4 regions of the Noviherbaspirillum album genome follow, and region 2 is predicted to be linked to each of the others. Evidence: predicted binding sites of a transcription regulator. Region 2 holds the regulator's gene; each other region holds the start of a gene.
The links. The regulator LexA, encoded in region 2, represses DNA repair genes until DNA is damaged. The targets are predictions, from matches to a motif close to ACTGTATNNNNATACAGT.

Region 1 (4,369 bases), on a different contig from region 2:
CCCGCCCGACACTGGCGTCAAGATGCAGCTGGTACTGCGCAGCGACGATCCGGTAGCACTGCTGCAGTCGGCGCAGAAGGTGGAACGCGAGCTGCGCACCCTGCAAGGCATAGGCAACGTCAGTTCTAGCGCGTCGCTAGTGCGGCCGGAAATCATTGTCCGCCCCGACTTCGCCAGGGCGGCCGACCTCGGCGTGACGGCGGCGAGCATCGGCGAGACCGTGCGCGTGGCCACCGCCGGCGACTACGACATCGCGCTGCCCAAGCTCAACCTGTCCGAGCGCCAGGTGCCGATCCGCGTGAAGCTGCCGGACACGGTGCGCGCCGACCTCGCCTCCATCGAGCGCCTGACCGTGCCCGGACGGCAGGGGCCGGTCATGCTCGACAACGTCGCCGACGTCGGCATCGACAGCGGCCCGGCGCAGATCGACCGCCTCAACCGCAGCCGCAACGTGATCCTGGAAGTCGAACTCGGCGGCCGCGCGCTCGGCGAGCTCAACGCCGAAGCGCGCGCCCTGCCCTCGATGAAAAGCCTGCCGCCCTCGGTGAAGATCGCTGAACTGGGCGACGCCCAGGAGATGCAGGCGCTGTTCGCCAGCTTCGGCCTCGCCATGCTGATCGGGGTGCTGTGCATCTATGGCGTGCTGGTGCTGCTGTTCAAGGATTTCATGCAACCGGTGACGATCCTTGCGGCATTGCCGTTGTCGATCGGCGGCGCCTTCGTTGCGCTGCTGTTGACCGGCAAGGCGCTTTCGATGCCGTCGATGATCGGCCTGATCATGCTGATGGGCATCGTGACCAAGAACTCGATCCTGCTGGTGGACTATGCGATCCTCGCGCGCCAGGCAGGCATGAGCCGCTTCGAGGCGCTGGTCGATGCCTGCCACAAGCGCAGCCGGCCCATCGTGATGACGACGATCGCCATGGGTGCCGGCATGCTGCCGCTGGCCATGGGCTGGGGCGCCGACCCCAGCTTCCGCTCGCCGATGGCTACCGCGGTGATCGGGGGACTGATCACTTCCACCTTACTGAGCCTGCTGGTGGTGCCGGCGGTGTACACCTATATCGATGATCTTGAACACCTGCTCAAGCGCCTGCTGGGAAAGGAGAAAAAACACGTGGAGGCTGCCCATCACGTGATGCGTCGGGAAGAATTACCTCGGGAGCATTGAAGCAGATAGGCGATGCAGCCGGAAACTCCCTCGATTCTTTCCGGCTGCATGCGGCTCAGCGCTGCTCGCCTTGACTGCAGACGGAACGCGACGGATCGGCTTCGCACCGCTTGTCGATCAGGTAATTGACCGCATACGCACCGACCAGGCCCGCGATGAGCAGGACAATCATTGTCTGGATAATGGTCCAGCCTTGCTGTTTCATGAAGCTTTCCTTGTGTAAATCCTGAGCCCTGAATCCTGAAGATTGAATGGCTTGAATGTGCAGATGCGCATTGCCGACTGACATTATAGGATGTCATGCCGGCATCCCCTCCCAAACGACTCTCATTCCCCGTGCCGCTGGCCTTGGCAAGCTCCACGCATCGCCCGCCTGCGGCGAATAACGCAGCGCTCTCAACGATCTTTCGTAATCAATCCCGGCTATCTGCGAATGAACAAAACCGACAAAACAGACAAGGGCACCGGAACTACTGTATTTTTATACAGTCTTTAAGGGACGGATACTCGTTAGCCAGATGGCATTACAGCCTGGCAAAACGAAATCGCATCTATCTGCCTCTTAAATGGAGAAAGCAATGGACAAGCAAACCCAAGACAACGCTCAAGACAGCAACATGCTCAAGGATCCGAAGAATTGGACCACGGGCGACGAACCGATGACCGGAGCGCAGAAATCCTATCTGAAGACTCTGGCGGAACAAGCCAATGAAACAGTCGACGACGATCTCACCAAGGCGGAAGCGTCGGAGCGTATCGATGAATTGCAGCACAGGACGGGCCGCGGGCTTGAAGACCAGCATGGCAGCCAGCGCAAGTGACCACTGATTGCCATCGAAAACGCCATGTTCCTGCTTGGTTTCAGGACATGGCGTTTTGCTTTTGATGATCAACCGTCCGGATGCCGGGGCGATGGTTGCCTGCGAAAGGGGCTCCCGGTAGCGGAGCCGATCAGGAACGGCCTTGACCAATCTGCGTTGCGTTGCTTATGCAATATGCCATATGCAAACCTGCAAAAGAGCCCCAACCCCACAACTCTAGCCAAGCTGGACGCAGGAACATTGGAACGATGCTACTGGGACCGGGTGAGGAAAAATATTCCTGCAAAGATCAGCACGATGCCTGCGGCCTTCTGCAGGCCGAAGCTTTCCCCGAAGAGCAGCGTACTGCTGGTTGCAATCAGAAAGAAGGTGGCGCCGGCCATCGTCGGCGATGCCACGCTTAATGGATTTACTGCGAATACCCGTATCGTCAGCAAGAAGCTGAGACCATAAAGGACCACGGCCAGCAAGAGCCATGGAGACGTCAGGTAACTCCACTTGTTCGCCAAGGTTTCATGGCTGGAGTACTTCATGCTCAGCTGTGCCGTTACGTTGCAAAGCACCGCAAAGAAAGCGATCAGCGGCTCATTCATTGATGGAATCCTTTTTCCAGGGCCTGATGAGATAGTTTGGCCTGCCCTTGATTTCATCATAGATAAGGGCCAGATAATGGCCGACGATGCCAAGCCCCAGCAGGATCGCCCCGCCCATGAGAATAATCAGCAGATTGACCGTGGTGAAGCCGTCTATCGCCGCACCGCGAAACTTCTGCACCAGACTCACAATGCCTACTACCGCTCCTATGGATAAGGTGCCCATGCCTATGTAGGTGACCAGCCGCAATGGCAAGCTGGAAAAATGGGTCAGATTGTTGATCGCGTAGCGGATCAGCTTCAGCTTGTTCCACTGGCTCGTGCCGCCTGCGCGTTCGGGTACCGAAAATGGAATCTGAGCGCTCGGGAACCTCGCCCATCCAATCAAGCCGCGGAAAAACCTGTGCCGTTCAGGGAAGGCCAGGTAGGTGTCGATCACCTGGCGATCGAGGAGCTTGAAGTCGGACTGTCCGGCAAGGTCAAGGCCGGCGAGATGGCGGAAGAGAAAATAGAATGTCCGGGCGAACAATTTTCCGGAAAATGTTTCCACCCCGCGGTGGCTTTTTACCGCCTCGACCACGAAGGCACCGCCACGCCACAGTTCGAGCATTTGCGGAATCAGTGCCGGAGGATGTTGAAGATCCGAATCAAGCACGATGGCGACTTCCCCTTTGGCCTGTTCCAGCCCGGCGTGAATCGCAGCCTCCTTGCCGAAATTGCGCGTGAAGGCAATGACGGAAATGCGCGGATCCCGTGCAGCCGCGCGTTCGACTTCCTTGACCGTCATGTCACGGGAGCCATCATCAACGGCGATCAGTTCAATGTCAGCCCACGAAGTTTCGGCGCCAGCGAGAATTGCATGCAGATTGTCGTAGGCATACCGTTCTTCGTTGTAGAGCGGGACGACGAGACTGACTAAAGGTTTGTTAATCATTCATTTATTCTTATATTCGGAGAATTCGGGGATTGGCGGGTAATGGTCAGCCGATGAACGCGCAGCGCATGTCCACCATTGGAATACGTACGAATTTCAACTTTGTGAGCGGTACCTTCGACATTGAAATTACCTGATATCTCTTTTTCCATTCCGGCCGAACCCGGTAACTCATCACGGATTACAGGTATTGATTTGGCGTTATCGTCCATCAGGACGAGATCCCACCACCCCACCTCGGCGGTAGAAGCTTCGGCGCTATCGTAAACTAGTTTGAATTGATAGGCACCGGGTGCAAGCCTTGCATAGGGTCCGAATGTAAGAAATCCCGGGGCGTCGGTGGCATTCGCCAGACGGTGGTTGCCCGAGACCTGGCCGGTTATGCCTGGCAACTGCGCCCCCTCCCAGTGTGCCGAGCCGTACGGCAAGCCGGAGATGGGTCGTGTCACTATTTGTTTGCCAGACCAGTATGCGGAATCGGTGCCTGGTCTGCACGCAATAAAGTGCGCAGTCTCCGCGCATTCGCCAAGGCTTGCGGCCTTGCGAAACCCGGCGGGCAGGTTCAGTCGCAGGGATTCCAATTGTCTCACTGGAAGCAGATACAAAGCATCGGCGGCGAGCGCTCCGTCGAATTCCCTATCGTTGGCTTCGCAGTCTTCTTTCAGTCGCGCGACATGACCCGTATCGAGAGGCTTATGGTATCGGGCCGCGATGCGCTGTGCGAACACATAGTCGTGATCTGACGCAGCGCCGCAGCTGTAAGCCGGATACAGGTGAATGGAGCGTACGCCTTTTAGCAGGACATCCCATTTCGACAAGTCGTCGCCAGCTGGCGCCGAAACCAGGCTTC
Region 2 (4,369 bases):
AAGGCCTGCGGAATACTGCGCACCCGACTCGGGCAGGTGTCATGTGAAGACACGCCCGACCCGTCCACATTGAAGAGAAAAACTTATTTGGCGAATGGCGACAGCAGGTTGACCATCTGCGCAAACACCTTGGGGCTGCCGGCGATGACATTGCCCTTGTAAAGGTAATCGGAATCGCCGGAAAAATTGCCGACGATGCCGCCGGCTTCGGTGACCAGCAGCGAGCCGGCCGCCATGTCCCAGGTCTGCAGTCCTTTCTCGAAGAAGCCGTCAAGCCGTCCGGCGGCGACATAGGCCAGGTCGAGTGCGGCCGCGCCCGGGCGGCGAAGCCCTGCGCATTTTTCGGTCATGACCTTGAACATCTTCAGGTATTCGTCCAGGCCCGCCATGTCGCGGAACGGGAAGCCAGTACCGATCAGGGCATCGGCCATCTTGTCGCGACGTGCAACACGGATGCGCTTTTCATTCAGATAGGCCCCGGCGCCCTTGGTGGCCGTAAAGAGATCGTTGCGAGTCGGATCGAAGATGACCGCCTGGGTAATCTGGCCGCGCTGCTGCAAGGCGATCGAAACGCAGTATTGCGGAAAGCCGTGGATGAAATTGGTGGTGCCGTCGAGGGGATCGATGATCCAGACATTTTCATTCTCGTCATGGAGATTGCTCGATGCGCCGGACTCTTCGGCAAGGATTGCGTGGTCGGGATATGCTGTTTTCAGAACGTCGATGATCGCCTGCTCGGCGGCCTGGTCCACTTCGGTCACAAAGTCGTTGTGCCTTTTCTCTGTAACCTGGATACGATCGAGATCGAAAGTTGCGCGATTGATAATCGAGGCGGCGCGACGGGCGGCCTTGACCGCCGTATTCAGCATGGGATGCATAGAGGTTCCGTTAAAATTGCGGCTCCCACGCCAACCGCGTTCGGAACCGCATCAAATAATATTAATGAGCAATGCGGCATCGGAGACCTGATTTCGTGCCGCGCAATCCCGCTATTCTAAATGAACCAGCCACAAACCAATACTTCTGTTTTTCCCCGGCTACGCTTCGTGCTTGTCGAAACAAGTCATCCCGGCAATATCGGCGCGGTCGCGCGTGCAATGAAAACAATGGGATTTTCGGAGCTGGTTCTGGTGAACCCGCGGTTCACCGACGCGACCACACAGGAAGAAGCGCTCGCATTCGCCAGTGGAGCACAGGATGTGCTGGAAAAGGCGCGCGTGGTCGGTTCATTCGAGGAAGCCATCGATGGCTGCAACTTCGCGGCTGCATTGACCGCTCGCCTGCGGGAGTTTTCTCCGCCGGTGGCAACGCCAAGGTCGCTTGCCGCGACCCTGGCTGGCGATCCTTTGCTGAATGCTGCACTGGTGTTCGGAAGCGAGCGCTACGGCTTGCCAAACGAGATCATCGAGCGCTGCAACGCATTGATCAATATTCCGGCCAACCCGGCATATTCCTCATTGAACCTTGCGCAAGCCGTACAGATTCTCGCCTATGAGGCGAGGGTTGCTGAAACCGGCAATGAAATTGGTGCCTCGCCCATCGGATTTCAAGGGGAGGCGGCCGGCGTGACGCAGATAGATGGCATGTATGACCATCTAGAAAAAGCCTTGGTCGCCATAGAATTCCTGGATCCGGAGAATCCTAAGAAGCTGATGCCCAGGCTGCGTCGCTTATTTTCGCGGACGCAACTGGAAACGGAAGAGGTCAATATCCTCAGAGGCATTGCTCGCCAGATTCTTGCGAAAACGAAGCATTGAACAGTCTTTGCATATTCAATACTTCGCGCCGATTCAGCGTGGCCTGATGCGGTAAATCAGTGCCAGGAGCGCAGCAAGCCGACCGCCAGGCCTTCAAGGGCAAAGCTTTCATCACCGGAATCAACCCGTATCGGTTCGAAATCGGGATTTTCGGGTAACAGTTCGATCAGCGAACCTGTTTTTTTGTAACGCTTGACAGTCACTTCATCGCCGAGGCGGGCGACGACGATCTGGCCGTTCTTCGCTGTGTCGGATTTCTTGACTGCAAGCAGGTCGCCGTCAAGAATGCCTATGTCCCGCATCGACAAGCCCCTGACCTTGAGGAGATAGTCGGGCTTCGCGGAGAACAATGAAGGGTCGACGCGATAATTGGCTTCGACATGTTCGTTCGCAAGAATCGGCGAACCGGCCGCGACGCGTCCGATCAGCGGCAAGTTCAACTGCATCAGCGATGGATGCGGCAAGGACAGCTGGTGGCCGCCGAAGCGGACGGTGCCGTTGCCGTTCATGTCGAGCAGCCGGATGCCGCGGGAGGTGCCTGGCGAAATTTCAATCGCGCCTTTGCGAGCGAGTGCCTGCAAATGTTCTTCCGCGGCATTGGCCGACTTGAAGCCGAGTTCGCTTGCGATTTCAGCGCGGGTGGGAGGGAAGCCGGTATTGTCGATGGCTTCGCGGATGAGGTTCAGGATTTGCTCCTGGCGTGCAGTGAGTTTGAGCATGGTTCCGGCCCAGGAAATGAACGCGTCTCGCGAGAGAAGAGCCCTGTTGATATAGACAGCCTGTATTTTTATACAGCTTTTGTCCAATTGCAAGCGGCTTTTGACCGTAGCACGGGATAAGGCAAACCGGGCGGAATAAGTCCCTGAAAGTATTGAGCTTTTATTGAGGGCGGGTTATCATAGCGGGCTTTCCTCTTCCCACACCCGTCTTGACGCCGGGGTGGGCGATTGTTTAATCCGTCCATAAGGAGATTACATGCGTCATTATGAAATCGTTTTTATCGTCCATCCGGATCAGAGCGAGCAAGTGCCTGCGATGATCGAGCGCTACAAAGGTATCGTGAGCGCCCGCAACGGCAAGGTGCATCGCGTTGAGGACTGGGGCCGCCGTCAAATGGCTTACATGATCGAGAAACTGGCCAAGGCGCATTACGTCTGCATGAATATCGAGTGCGACGGCGAGACGCTGGCTGAAATTGAAACCAGCTTCAAGTTCAATGATGCCGTCCTGCGTCACCTGACCGTCAAGATGAAGAAGGCCGAGACTTCCCCGTCCCCGATGATGAAGGCTGTGCAGAAGGAAGATGCTGCCAAGAGCCAGCGTTCCGAGGCAACTGCGGCGTAATTGCGTCAGCAGGGGAGTGTGAACCAGTTTCGTCTGATTGCCTCGATTGCCGAACGCGAAGTAATGCGTTACACCCCGGCAGGCATACCGATCGTTTCAGCCAAGCTGATGCATGTGTCGGAGCAGATTGAGGCAGGTATCCCTCGCCAGATTGAATTCGAGATGATCGCCGTCGCGGCCGGAGAAATTTCCGGCCGGTTCAATCAGGCTGAATTGGGCGTCATGTACACGTTCACCGGATTCCTCGCGCGCAAGAACCGCAACAGCAAAAGTCTCGTCTTCCATGTGACGGAATTCGAGACTTATTCACCAGATCACTAGATACAGTACAGGAGCCAACCATGGCATTCGGTAAAAAATTCGACAAGAGCAAACTCAAGCAAAAGCGCCAACAGCAGAACCCGCTGTTCAAGCGCAAGAAATTCTGCCGCTTCACCGCCGCCGGCGTTGAACAGGTAGATTACAAGGACGTCGACACCCTGAAGGACTTCGTCCAGGAAAACGGCAAGATCATGCCGGCACGTCTGACCGGCACCAAGGCGCACTATCAGCGTCAGGTCGACACCGCAATCAAGCGCGCACGTTATCTGGCACTGCTGCCGTACACCGACCTGCACAACGCTTAATTGACGACTGAGAATAGGAGAAAGAAATGCAAGTTATTCTGTTGGAAAAAGTCGTTAATCTCGGCGACCTCGGTGAAGTAGTGAAGGTCAAGGATGGTTATGCACGTAACTTCCTGATCCCCCAGCGCAAGGCCCGTCGCGCCACATCGACAGCAGTTGCCGAATTCGAAGCCAAGCGTGCTGACCTCGAGAAGGCTGCGGCTGAAAAGCTGGCAGCTGCGCAGGCACAGGGCGAGAAGCTCAATGGCTCCACTGTTCAGATCTCCCAGAAAGCCGGCGTTGACGGCCGCCTGTTCGGTTCGGTGACTAACGCCGATATCGCAGCCGCGGTAACCAAGCAGGGCTTCCCGGTCGAGAAGGCTCAGATCCGCATGCCGCAAGGTCCGCTGAAGGTCGTTGGCGAGCATCCGATTTCGGTTGCACTGCACACCGATGTCGTTGCCGAGATCACTGTTTCTATCGTGGGCGAGCAGCAAGTCTGAGTTCAGTAGTACCAGTGCAAAAAGCCAGCGCAAGCTGGCTTTTTTTATTGTGCTTGAAAAACGTGCCCTATCGGGCGGAGCCGTTAGCAATTGGCACTACCACGCTTGACGCGTCGATGCCGCCTGCTGACGGCGCCTGAAAGAGGGTATAACGGTATAT
Region 3 (4,369 bases), on a different contig from region 2:
CGCCTGCTGGTCATATTGCCGTTGTTTCTGCTACTTGGCCTTGGCTTGTCGTTCACGCCCTGCGTACTGCCAATGGTCCCGATCCTGTCGTCAATTATCGTGGGCGACCAGGCGAAGGTGAGCCGTGCACGCGGATTGCTGCTAGCAGCAGTTTACGCGCTTGGGATGGCGATCGTGTACACACTTTTCGGTGTTGCGGCTGGGCTTGCAGGAGAAGGATTGGCCGCTAGTTTGCAAAACCCCTGGGTGCTCAGCACCTTCGCATTGCTAATGGTGCTGCTGTCGCTGTCGATGTTTGGTGTCTACCAGTTGCAGATGCCATCCGCCATCCAATCAAAGCTTCTGCAAGTCTCGGAACGACAGGCGGCCGGAAAGCTGGTCGGCGTTTTTATTATGGGCGCGCTCTCGGCGCTTATCGTAGGCCCTTGCGTGGCCGCGCCGCTGGCAGGTGTGCTCGTCTACATAAGCCATACACGCGACATTTTGATCGGCGGGAGTGCGTTATTTGCAATGGCGGTCGGCATGAGCATTCCGTTGCTTTTGGTCGGCGCGTCTGCGGGTGTGTTGCTGCCGCGGGCAGGCGCATGGATGGATTCCGTGAAGCGCTTCTTTGGCGTACTGATGCTAGCGACGGCGCTGTGGATGCTATCGCCAGTGATTCCGGCGGCATTGCAAATGCTGGCTTGGGGCGCACTTGGCGTGGGATACGCTGTTTGGCTGTTCTCGCGGGGTCGTGGTGGCTGGTTGGCGAAGGCCTGGGCACTAGTGTTCGCGGTGGCTGGCCTGGTTCAGTTTGTCGGAGTGGCGACAGGTGGCCGGGATGCCTTGGCACCTTTTGCCCATTTCACTGGCCAAGCGCCTCATGCCACAGAGTTCAAGCGGATCCGGTCGATCGGGGAGCTCGATGCCATTTTATCCTCGAGTCCCGGCAAGGCAGTGATGCTTGATTTCTACGCCGACTGGTGCGTGTCATGCAAGGAGATGGAAAGATTCACCTTTTCCGATCCACGGGTGAGAACGCAGTTCGCCGAGATGCTTCTGCTGCAGGCTGATGTGACGGCCAATAATGCCGACGACAAGGCCTTGCTCAAGCGGTTCAAGCTGTTTGGGCCGCCCGGCATTGTCTTTTTCGATCAGACCGGGAGCGAAGTCACCGGCGCCCGCGTCATCGGGTATCAGGACCCGGCAAAGTTTCTTCAATCTTTGGCGCGTGCCCGCCAGAAGTAGGCACATAAGATCAACCAATCTAATCACTTAACTGCTACTTGGGTACCTGCATGCTGTCAAACATAACCTCTAATCAGAAAAAAACCGGATTCACTCTGGTTTCCCGCCTTGCCATGGCTGCTGTGCTGGCAACCACCTCATTAAGCGCCTGCTCGACGGAGAAATACCCGAAAGCGATACAAGAAGCCGTAGACGCTGGCTTAAAAGTCGTCAAAACCTTTCCTGCGGCATCCGGCTTGACCGGTTGGGTGTTGTCGCAGAGTGGACGTCATTCGATCGTTTTCACCACTGCGGACAAGAAGACGCTGTTGGCCGGCGCCTTGATCGGGGAAAACGGGGAGAACCTGTCTGAGCAATATGAAGCGCAGTTTGTCCCAAAGCCAGATATGGCAGCGGTCTTTCAGACACTGGAAAAATCATCCTACGTAGTCGAAGGCACCACGTCTGACCCGAAGAGTTTGCTCTATGTGTTTGTTGACGCCAATTGCCCATTCTGCCATTACACATGGAAAGCCTTGCAGCCTTATGAAAAGGCAGGCCTGCAGGTGCGTTGGATCCTCGTAGACACTCTTGGGCCGACCAGCATGCCCAAAGCGATAGAAGTGCTCGCCACGGCGGACCAAACTGCTGCATTCCGTAAGATGGAAGAAAACCACGGCAAAGCCTGGATAGCGTCGCCGCAATTTTCGGCAACTGCCAAGCCGGATATCGCCGACAAAATCCGGAGTAATGGGGAAATCATGAGTGCATTTGGAATCGGCGGAACGCCGGGAATTATCTGGAAAGACAGACAAGGCAAAGTCAACGTTAAGGCGGGCATGCCGCGCCTTTCCGAAATCCCGCAGATAACTGGATTGCCTGAACAGAGAATGGATGATCCTGCCCTTGCAAAGTTTCGCTAACCTGTAATGCTGCGATGGGATCGTGTAAAAAAAGAGGTGCTACCGTTTATACGGATAGAAATCCGATTGCGGTAAGTAGAGCCATGACAGCGCCGGCAAGCTGGTTCGGTCCATCATCGCAAACGGGTACACAAAGCCGCGTTTCGTCAGAAGAGTATAGGTGATATCGGCGCGAATTAACTGATCGGAACGATTTGCCACGTCATCTGCAGAGCGTGAGTGCGGTCAATCATTTCTTTTCACTCAGTGGCCCCGCTTTTTTGAACGCGCCGCTATGCAAATTCTTATGCTCGCCACTCGCCCAATGTAGACATGTGGCTAAAAAGCTACGCGAATCGAGTTCTAGTTCGACCATGAACTAAATGATGCCCGGGTAGTGCTACAGCTAATTGGACAGGTTTTAGTTCGCAGAATGATCAACTTTTAGTTCCGAGCGCTTGCAGGCTGAAGAATTGGCATGCAGGTGGCGGTTTACTTCTTTCCTCGCGTCGCTATACTGCCGTAAACACTGTATAAATATACATGTGTTTCGTGTTCGTTTGGCAACTGCGGATAGTTATCGAAGAGGCAATCTTGTCCATTATATCGGGAAGCGACAGTACAGCAGCAGAGAAGCGCGACCGGTTTTTTGCGCTGGCGGATTCACTGCGGGACTCGCTCTGGCGAGCCGACGCACTTGGCAGATCTCGGGTAACGACCCTTTCCACCGGCTATTCCGGCCTGGACGCGGAACTGCCCGGGAACGGTTGGAACGTATCCGCGCTCACCGAGATCCTCTGGAACCATCAGGGTGGCGGCGAGTTTCGTATCCTGGCTCCAGCTCTAAAGTCGTTATCTCAGGCCGGCAAAGCCATTGTCTTGCTGGGTTCTCCGCATGACTTGATTGCGCCCGCGCTCGATCAGTTCGGCATCGATGTCAGGAACGTGTTGATCATCAACGTGGAAAAGCCTGCCGATCGCTTATGGACAGCAGAGCAGGTTCTGAGAAGTGGCAGCGCAGGTGCGTTGATCAGCTGGCACCCCACAGCAAAGGCCGAGCATCTTCGTCGCTTGCAGGTCGTCGCCGCCGGCGCCGACGGGCTCACCTTCATTCTGCGTCCGGCCAACACCAGACTTGAGCCGTCGCCGGCGCCGTTGCGTCTGCAGTGCGAGCCCGCGCCTTTCGGACAACTCACCGTGGATGTGTTCAAGCGCCGCGGACCCGCAGCTGCAGCTCCAGTCTTGTTGCCCGCGTTCTTTCCGCCATCAATGAAGCGCGCGCTCGACCGAGCCCAGCGCAGCACCGTCGTACCTGTTGAGACACCCTATGTGGATAGCCTCGTTTCATCCCCAGTTGCCCCTCGATCTGGCGTTCCGACGCTGGCCTGAGGCGCTGCAGGAGAACCTGCGAGCCACCGTCCCACTAGTCATCACCGAATCCAAGCGAGTTGCATGGGTCAGTCGCTGTGCTGAGGAATGCGGCATCGTTCCTGGCATGTCGGAGTCTGGCGCGCGCACGCGCTCTGCAAACGTGATGCTGGTGCAGCGCGACATCGAGGCAGAGGAAAAGGCCCTGACAGAAGCGGCTCTTTGGGCGCTCCATTTCACGCCCGAAGTTTCGCTGCGTCCGGCCGGACTACTGCTCGACGTGTCAGCCAGCCTCCGTCTGTTCGGCGGGGTAGCTGCTATCGTCGACCGGCTGAGAAAAGGTTTCCAAGAGCTTGGGCTGACGGCTAGTATCGCCGCGGCGCCGACGGCGACGGCCGTATGGTGGCTGGCGCAATACGATGATGGTGTCATGGCCGACCAGGACATGTACGCGAACGTCGTTGACGCGCTTCCTATCACGCTCATCGAGTCTCTGGCTCCTCATGCTGAAACCTTGAAGGCAATTGCGTGCAGGACGATCGGCCAATTCAGGAAATTGCCGCGCAATAGCATCGTCAAGCGTTTCGGCAAGGCCGCGCTGACTGAACTGGATCGCTGTTTCGGGAGTGAACCGGAGCTCATGGCGTGGTACGAAGCGCCGGAGCGGTTCTGCCAGCGCATTGAACTCGGCGCCCGTGTCGAGACAACGGAACTGCTATTGCATTCCGCCCGCCGTCTACTCATGCAAATGACCGGCTTTCTCACGGCCCGTTTCAGCGCAGTCACCCAGTTTTCATTGCTGCTGCATCATGAGACGGTCCGGCTGGGCAAGAGTCCAACGACCAGGATTGACATCAAGCTTGGCGCGGCCAGCCGGGACCTTGAGCACTTGA
Region 4 (4,369 bases), on a different contig from region 2:
GTCATCGGGAGCATCGACGCGGAAAAGGTACAACTGCTTGTCCCTGCGATAGGAGAAAAGGCCAAGATCGATAAACCGGTCGCGGGAAAATTCCAGTCCGGTTTCCTCATGCAGCTCCCGCACCGCGGCATCGAGTGTTGTCTCGCCCGGGTCGAGCAAGCCTTTCGGAATGTCCCAGTGCTCGGTGCCCGTGACGTGGCATAGCAGGAGGGTCCCGCGCTTCTTGACGACCAGTGTACCGCACGATGTTGCGATATTCATTCAATCCCCTTGCCGGCGCACATAAAAAAAGGCTGCATGCCCTTGAGCATACAGCCTCTTGCGCCGCGCCTGTTCGACGCGGATCAGCCGGTGGGTCAGTGACGGCGGGAAGAACCGCTCACGCGTTCAGCGCCATAGCGCACCGCATCCTTCACCTTGTCCCAGGTGCTGCCCGGGTGATTGCTTTCCCAATCACTGCGCAGCTGCGGCTCGACATCGGACCACTGGTAGTTCTTGTAGCGATCGCTGCCTGCCATCGTCGAGCCATAACGATAGGCGTCGTCATAATCTTCGTAGCGGCCGCCAGTGGAACCGTAAGCAGTCTGCCAGTGGCGGCGGAAGTCGGTGTCATCGTCGCCGATCGTTGTCCCGGCGCGCGATGCGCCGAGCTGCTCAACCTCGACGTCGGTGCGGCGCACGGTGTCATTGATCTGCTCGGTGCGTTGCGTCACTTCCTTGCCGACCACGACTTCCTCGACTACGCGCGCGGTCTTGGAGACCACGGCTTCCTCGGCGGTTTCACGCAGCTCAACCGAACCTTCCTTGAATGCCGCCAGGTCGGCGGCGGTCGCCGGCTTGTCGACCGCATGGCGCTCCACCTTCACATGCTCCTCGCGCAGTTGCACGGATTCATGCACCGGGGTATCACGCACGCGCTGGAACACGCGCACACCGCCGCGCTGCACTTCGCGCTTGCCGACCTTGAGCTCTTCCTCGATCACCGGAATGCGCGATGTGCCGGTCGTGGCCGCAGTCGCTCCTGCGGTTGTTCCGCTATTGCCAAGCGCGGCCGATGAGGTGTACGCGCTTCGCTCGTTGACGATCTGGTCGCGGGTATAGCGCGGTGCGCTCTCGTCGTATCCGCTCCAGCCCTGCTTCTTCCAGTGGCTTGTACGCTCGTCGACATCGACTGCATTGAAGCGGTTCATGATATCGGAGGCGCGGTCGGTTTCTTCTTCGCTGTTGACGTCAACGGTCAGCACATAGCTGCCGCGACGCACGGATTCTGCATACACGTCATGGTGTTCCTTGTAATCGTCGTTGCCGCCGAACAGTGAACGGAAGAAGCCGCCGATGCCGCCGGAGCTCTGTGAAGTGTCGGTAGTCGTGGTGTCGCTATCGAGGTCGTTCTCGGGATTGAGCTGAACCCTGGAACGCGGAAAGCCCGATGCTTCCAGCGCCTGCACGGCGCTTTGTGCATCAGCATAGTTGTCGTAGACGCCGACCACCGTATCGCCGCTGCCCTGTGTACCGATGCCGCTGGCGCTAGTGCTAGTGCTGCCTGGGCGATAGATGTGCTCGCCCTGGTTGGTGCGCCAATGGTTTTCGATATAGCTGGCATCGTCGTCGGAACGCGGATTCACGCCCATGAGAATGCCGCCTTCCTTCAGGCCGCTTTCATAGTGCTTGACGCGTTCTTCCGGAATGCCCCAGCCAATCAATGCGCCGAGCAGGCCGCCGGTTGCAGCGCCGGCGCCGGCGCCCGCGGCTGCCGCTGCCAGCGGGCCTGCGATCACGAGGCCGAGTCCAGGCAAGGCGAGGCTGGTGCCGGTGGCGGTCAGCGCCGCGAGCGTCGCGCCCAGCGTACCGCCGACCGCGCCGCCGATGCCGGCGCCCTCGGCTGCCTTGTTACCCAGCTCGGTGCTGGCGCCGCCGGAGAAGTGTTTTTTCCTCGCGTCGTCGGACATCACAATATTGATATCGTCCTTGGTATAACCGCGCGAGGAAAGGCCCTGGTAGGCACGCTCTGCGCTTTCGCGGTCTCGGAACAGACCAGTGAGCATGCCCGAATTATCTTTCGACGTGATTGCCATTATGTATCTCCTTTTCAGGTTGGTGACGTAGCGTTCAACTGCCGGGAAAAGATTCGACTGAAGGAAATGGACAACCCGGCATGAGGAGAAATGCGCGCTGCCGCCGTTACATTTCGCAGATGACGCATGCGAAGCCCGCAGAAAGTTGAAGCACGTTCAAGTACATTGATAAAACCGCAAGGTCCTGTAAGAAGCGCAAATCCCAAGTTAGTTCCGTATAGTTGTTGACATAGTGGCAGCGTGAATGGAAGGCAATACGCGCGGCCCTCCCTATCTTGCAGCCCCCGCAATGCGTGCGTAATATGCTGTATTTATATACAGTTTATTAGCAGTTTTTCGACGTCATGAAGGAACGCAATCGCGATGGCAGGATCGACGCAGAGCCTGTGCAGGTACAGGTGCAGGAAGAGGTACGGCCGTGGGCAACCCGCAAGGGCCGCGGGGCAGTATCGAACATGCAGGGCCGTTACGAGACGCAGCTGCGCTCCGGCTTCGACGACGGATGGCACAGCGACGATGTGGACCATGATGCATTCTCCGGCGCGCCGGGAACGCGCGTCTTCGACGAACAGGCAAGGACCATCCTGACGCGCAATGCCTCGCCCGACATTCCGTTCAACGTGTCGCTCAATCCGTATCGCGGCTGCGAGCATGGCTGCATCTATTGCTTTGCGCGGCCCACGCACAGCTACCTCGGCCTGTCGCCCGGCCTGGATTTCGAGACCCAGGTATTCGCCAAGGTGAATGCGCCAGACTTGCTGCGGCGCGAACTGGCGGCACCTTCGTACACACCCGAACCGATTGCGATCGGCGTCAACACCGACGCCTATCAGCCCTGCGAACGGGACCTGAAACTCACGCGGCGCATCCTCGAAGTACTTCGGGAATGCGAGCATCCGCTGGCCGTGATCACAAAGTCGTCGATGGTGGAACGCGATATCGACCTGCTGGCACCGATGGCGGCAAGGCGCCAGGCAGTCGTGGCGATGACGATCACGACGCTGGACCCTGCGATCGCGCGCACGCTCGAGCCGCGCGCGACCGCGCCCGCCAGGCGGCTGCGCACGATACGCACGCTGACCGAGGCCGGCATTCCGGTGGGCGTCAGCATCGCACCGGTGATTCCCTTCGTTACCGAACCGGACCTGGAGCGCATTCTCGTTGCCGCCGCCGAGGCAGGCGCCGCCAGCGCGAGCTATATCGTTCTGCGCCTGCCGTGGGAGGTGAACCCGCTGTTCCAGCAATGGCTGCAGGCCCACTTCCCCGAGCGGGCGCAACGGGTGATGAACCGCATCAGGGACATGCGCGGAGGGAAGGATTACGACGCCGATTTCGGCAGGCGAATGCGCGGCGAAGGCGTCTGGGCCGATTTGATCCGGCAGCGCTTCGACAAGCTGCTGGCGCGCCTCGGGCTCGACAGGCGCGCGGACGGGTTTGCCAGGCTGGACGGTTCCGCATTTCGGCGGCCGCTGTCGGTGCCGCCGAAATGCGGCACGCCGGGGAAAGCGGCGAATGGCCAGCTCGATCTGTTTTGACCTGTAGCTATATCAAGATGAAGGCGGCATCCGCAACATCCGTTCGGGATAACGGGGCAATGCAGCTGCGGCTTCATCATCGGCTTACTGCACCGCCCTCGGCTCTCCTTCCAGGATCAGTTCATACATGCCGGTATCGTCCGGTCCGAAATAAGCCTTTGCGACGTAGAAAGTCTGGCTATTGATCGGGAACGGTTCGGCAATCGGCGGCATGTGCGTCAGTTCATATACGCCGAAATCGGTACGGCTGCCGTTGGCCTCTTCGTGGAAGACTTGTACTCTCATTGCGATCACTCGCTTCAGCATCAATGTGCTGTAGAGTCATCATGCCGCAGACAGTTTCCGGTTATTTGGAAAAATCGGCTGGCCGATCGGCAACGGGCATGCAGCGTACCGCATCCCCGACACGGATCACGCCGCCGCTCAGGACGCGCGCGGTCATGCCGCCGTGTCCGCGCATGGCGTTGTAGGCGCCGGGGCCGAGCAGCTCTTCCATGCGGGAACATGGATCGCAGGAACCGGTCAGCGCGAGCTGCACCTCGGGACCCAGGCAAAGCATTAGCGGACGGTCATTGAACAGGCTGCGGGCGGCACTCAGGTTCAAACCGGCAATCACCAGATTACGGCGCAGCAATGCGGGATCGACATCCTTCTTGCCGATGAGCGAGGCAATGACCGGCAGATGCTCGGCCTGCAGCAGCGTGACCTGCCGCTTGCCTCCCTGCGACCTTGCCGCGATGTGGTCATCCTGCAAGCCGC

Region 1: a site for LexA is predicted at 1,644-1,661, ahead of RY831_RS06120 (DUF3072 domain-containing protein). Genes of this name have one in related genera too.
Region 3: a site for LexA is predicted at 2,637-2,654, ahead of imuA (translesion DNA synthesis-associated protein ImuA). Genes of this name have one in related genera too.
Region 4: a site for LexA is predicted at 2,380-2,397, ahead of RY831_RS25170 (PA0069 family radical SAM protein). Genes of this name have one in related genera too.

What each region holds. Positions count from the first base shown of each region.
Region 1 covers NZ_JAWIIV010000003.1:265,703-270,071, reverse strand. Annotated here, with positions in the region: gene RY831_RS06130 (efflux RND transporter permease subunit) at 1-1,171, shown strand, start outside; gene RY831_RS06125 (hypothetical protein) at 1,227-1,376, opposite strand; gene RY831_RS06120 (DUF3072 domain-containing protein) at 1,750-1,992, shown strand; gene RY831_RS06115 (DMT family transporter) at 2,244-2,585, opposite strand; gene RY831_RS06110 (glycosyltransferase family 2 protein) at 2,578-3,519, opposite strand; gene RY831_RS06105 (DUF6311 domain-containing protein) at 3,516-4,369, opposite strand, start outside.
Region 2 covers NZ_JAWIIV010000029.1:60,397-64,765, forward strand. Annotated here, with positions in the region: gene RY831_RS24920 (inositol monophosphatase family protein) at 84-878, opposite strand; gene RY831_RS24925 (RNA methyltransferase) at 999-1,757, shown strand; gene lexA (transcriptional repressor LexA) at 1,814-2,476, opposite strand; gene rpsF (30S ribosomal protein S6) at 2,733-3,101, shown strand; gene priB (primosomal replication protein N) at 3,120-3,422, shown strand; gene rpsR (30S ribosomal protein S18) at 3,443-3,727, shown strand; gene rplI (50S ribosomal protein L9) at 3,754-4,209, shown strand.
Region 3 covers NZ_JAWIIV010000002.1:340,476-344,844, forward strand. Annotated here, with positions in the region: gene dsbD (protein-disulfide reductase DsbD) at 1-1,227, shown strand, start outside; gene dsbG (thiol:disulfide interchange protein DsbG) at 1,278-2,129, shown strand; gene imuA (translesion DNA synthesis-associated protein ImuA) at 2,703-3,497, shown strand; gene RY831_RS04460 (Y-family DNA polymerase) at 3,436-4,369, shown strand, end outside.
Region 4 covers NZ_JAWIIV010000030.1:36,324-40,692, forward strand. Annotated here, with positions in the region: gene RY831_RS25160 (NUDIX hydrolase) at 1-261, opposite strand, end outside; gene RY831_RS25165 (DUF2382 domain-containing protein) at 357-2,075, opposite strand; gene RY831_RS25170 (PA0069 family radical SAM protein) at 2,420-3,610, shown strand; gene RY831_RS25175 (hypothetical protein) at 3,695-3,895, opposite strand; gene RY831_RS25180 (MOSC domain-containing protein) at 3,957-4,369, opposite strand, start outside.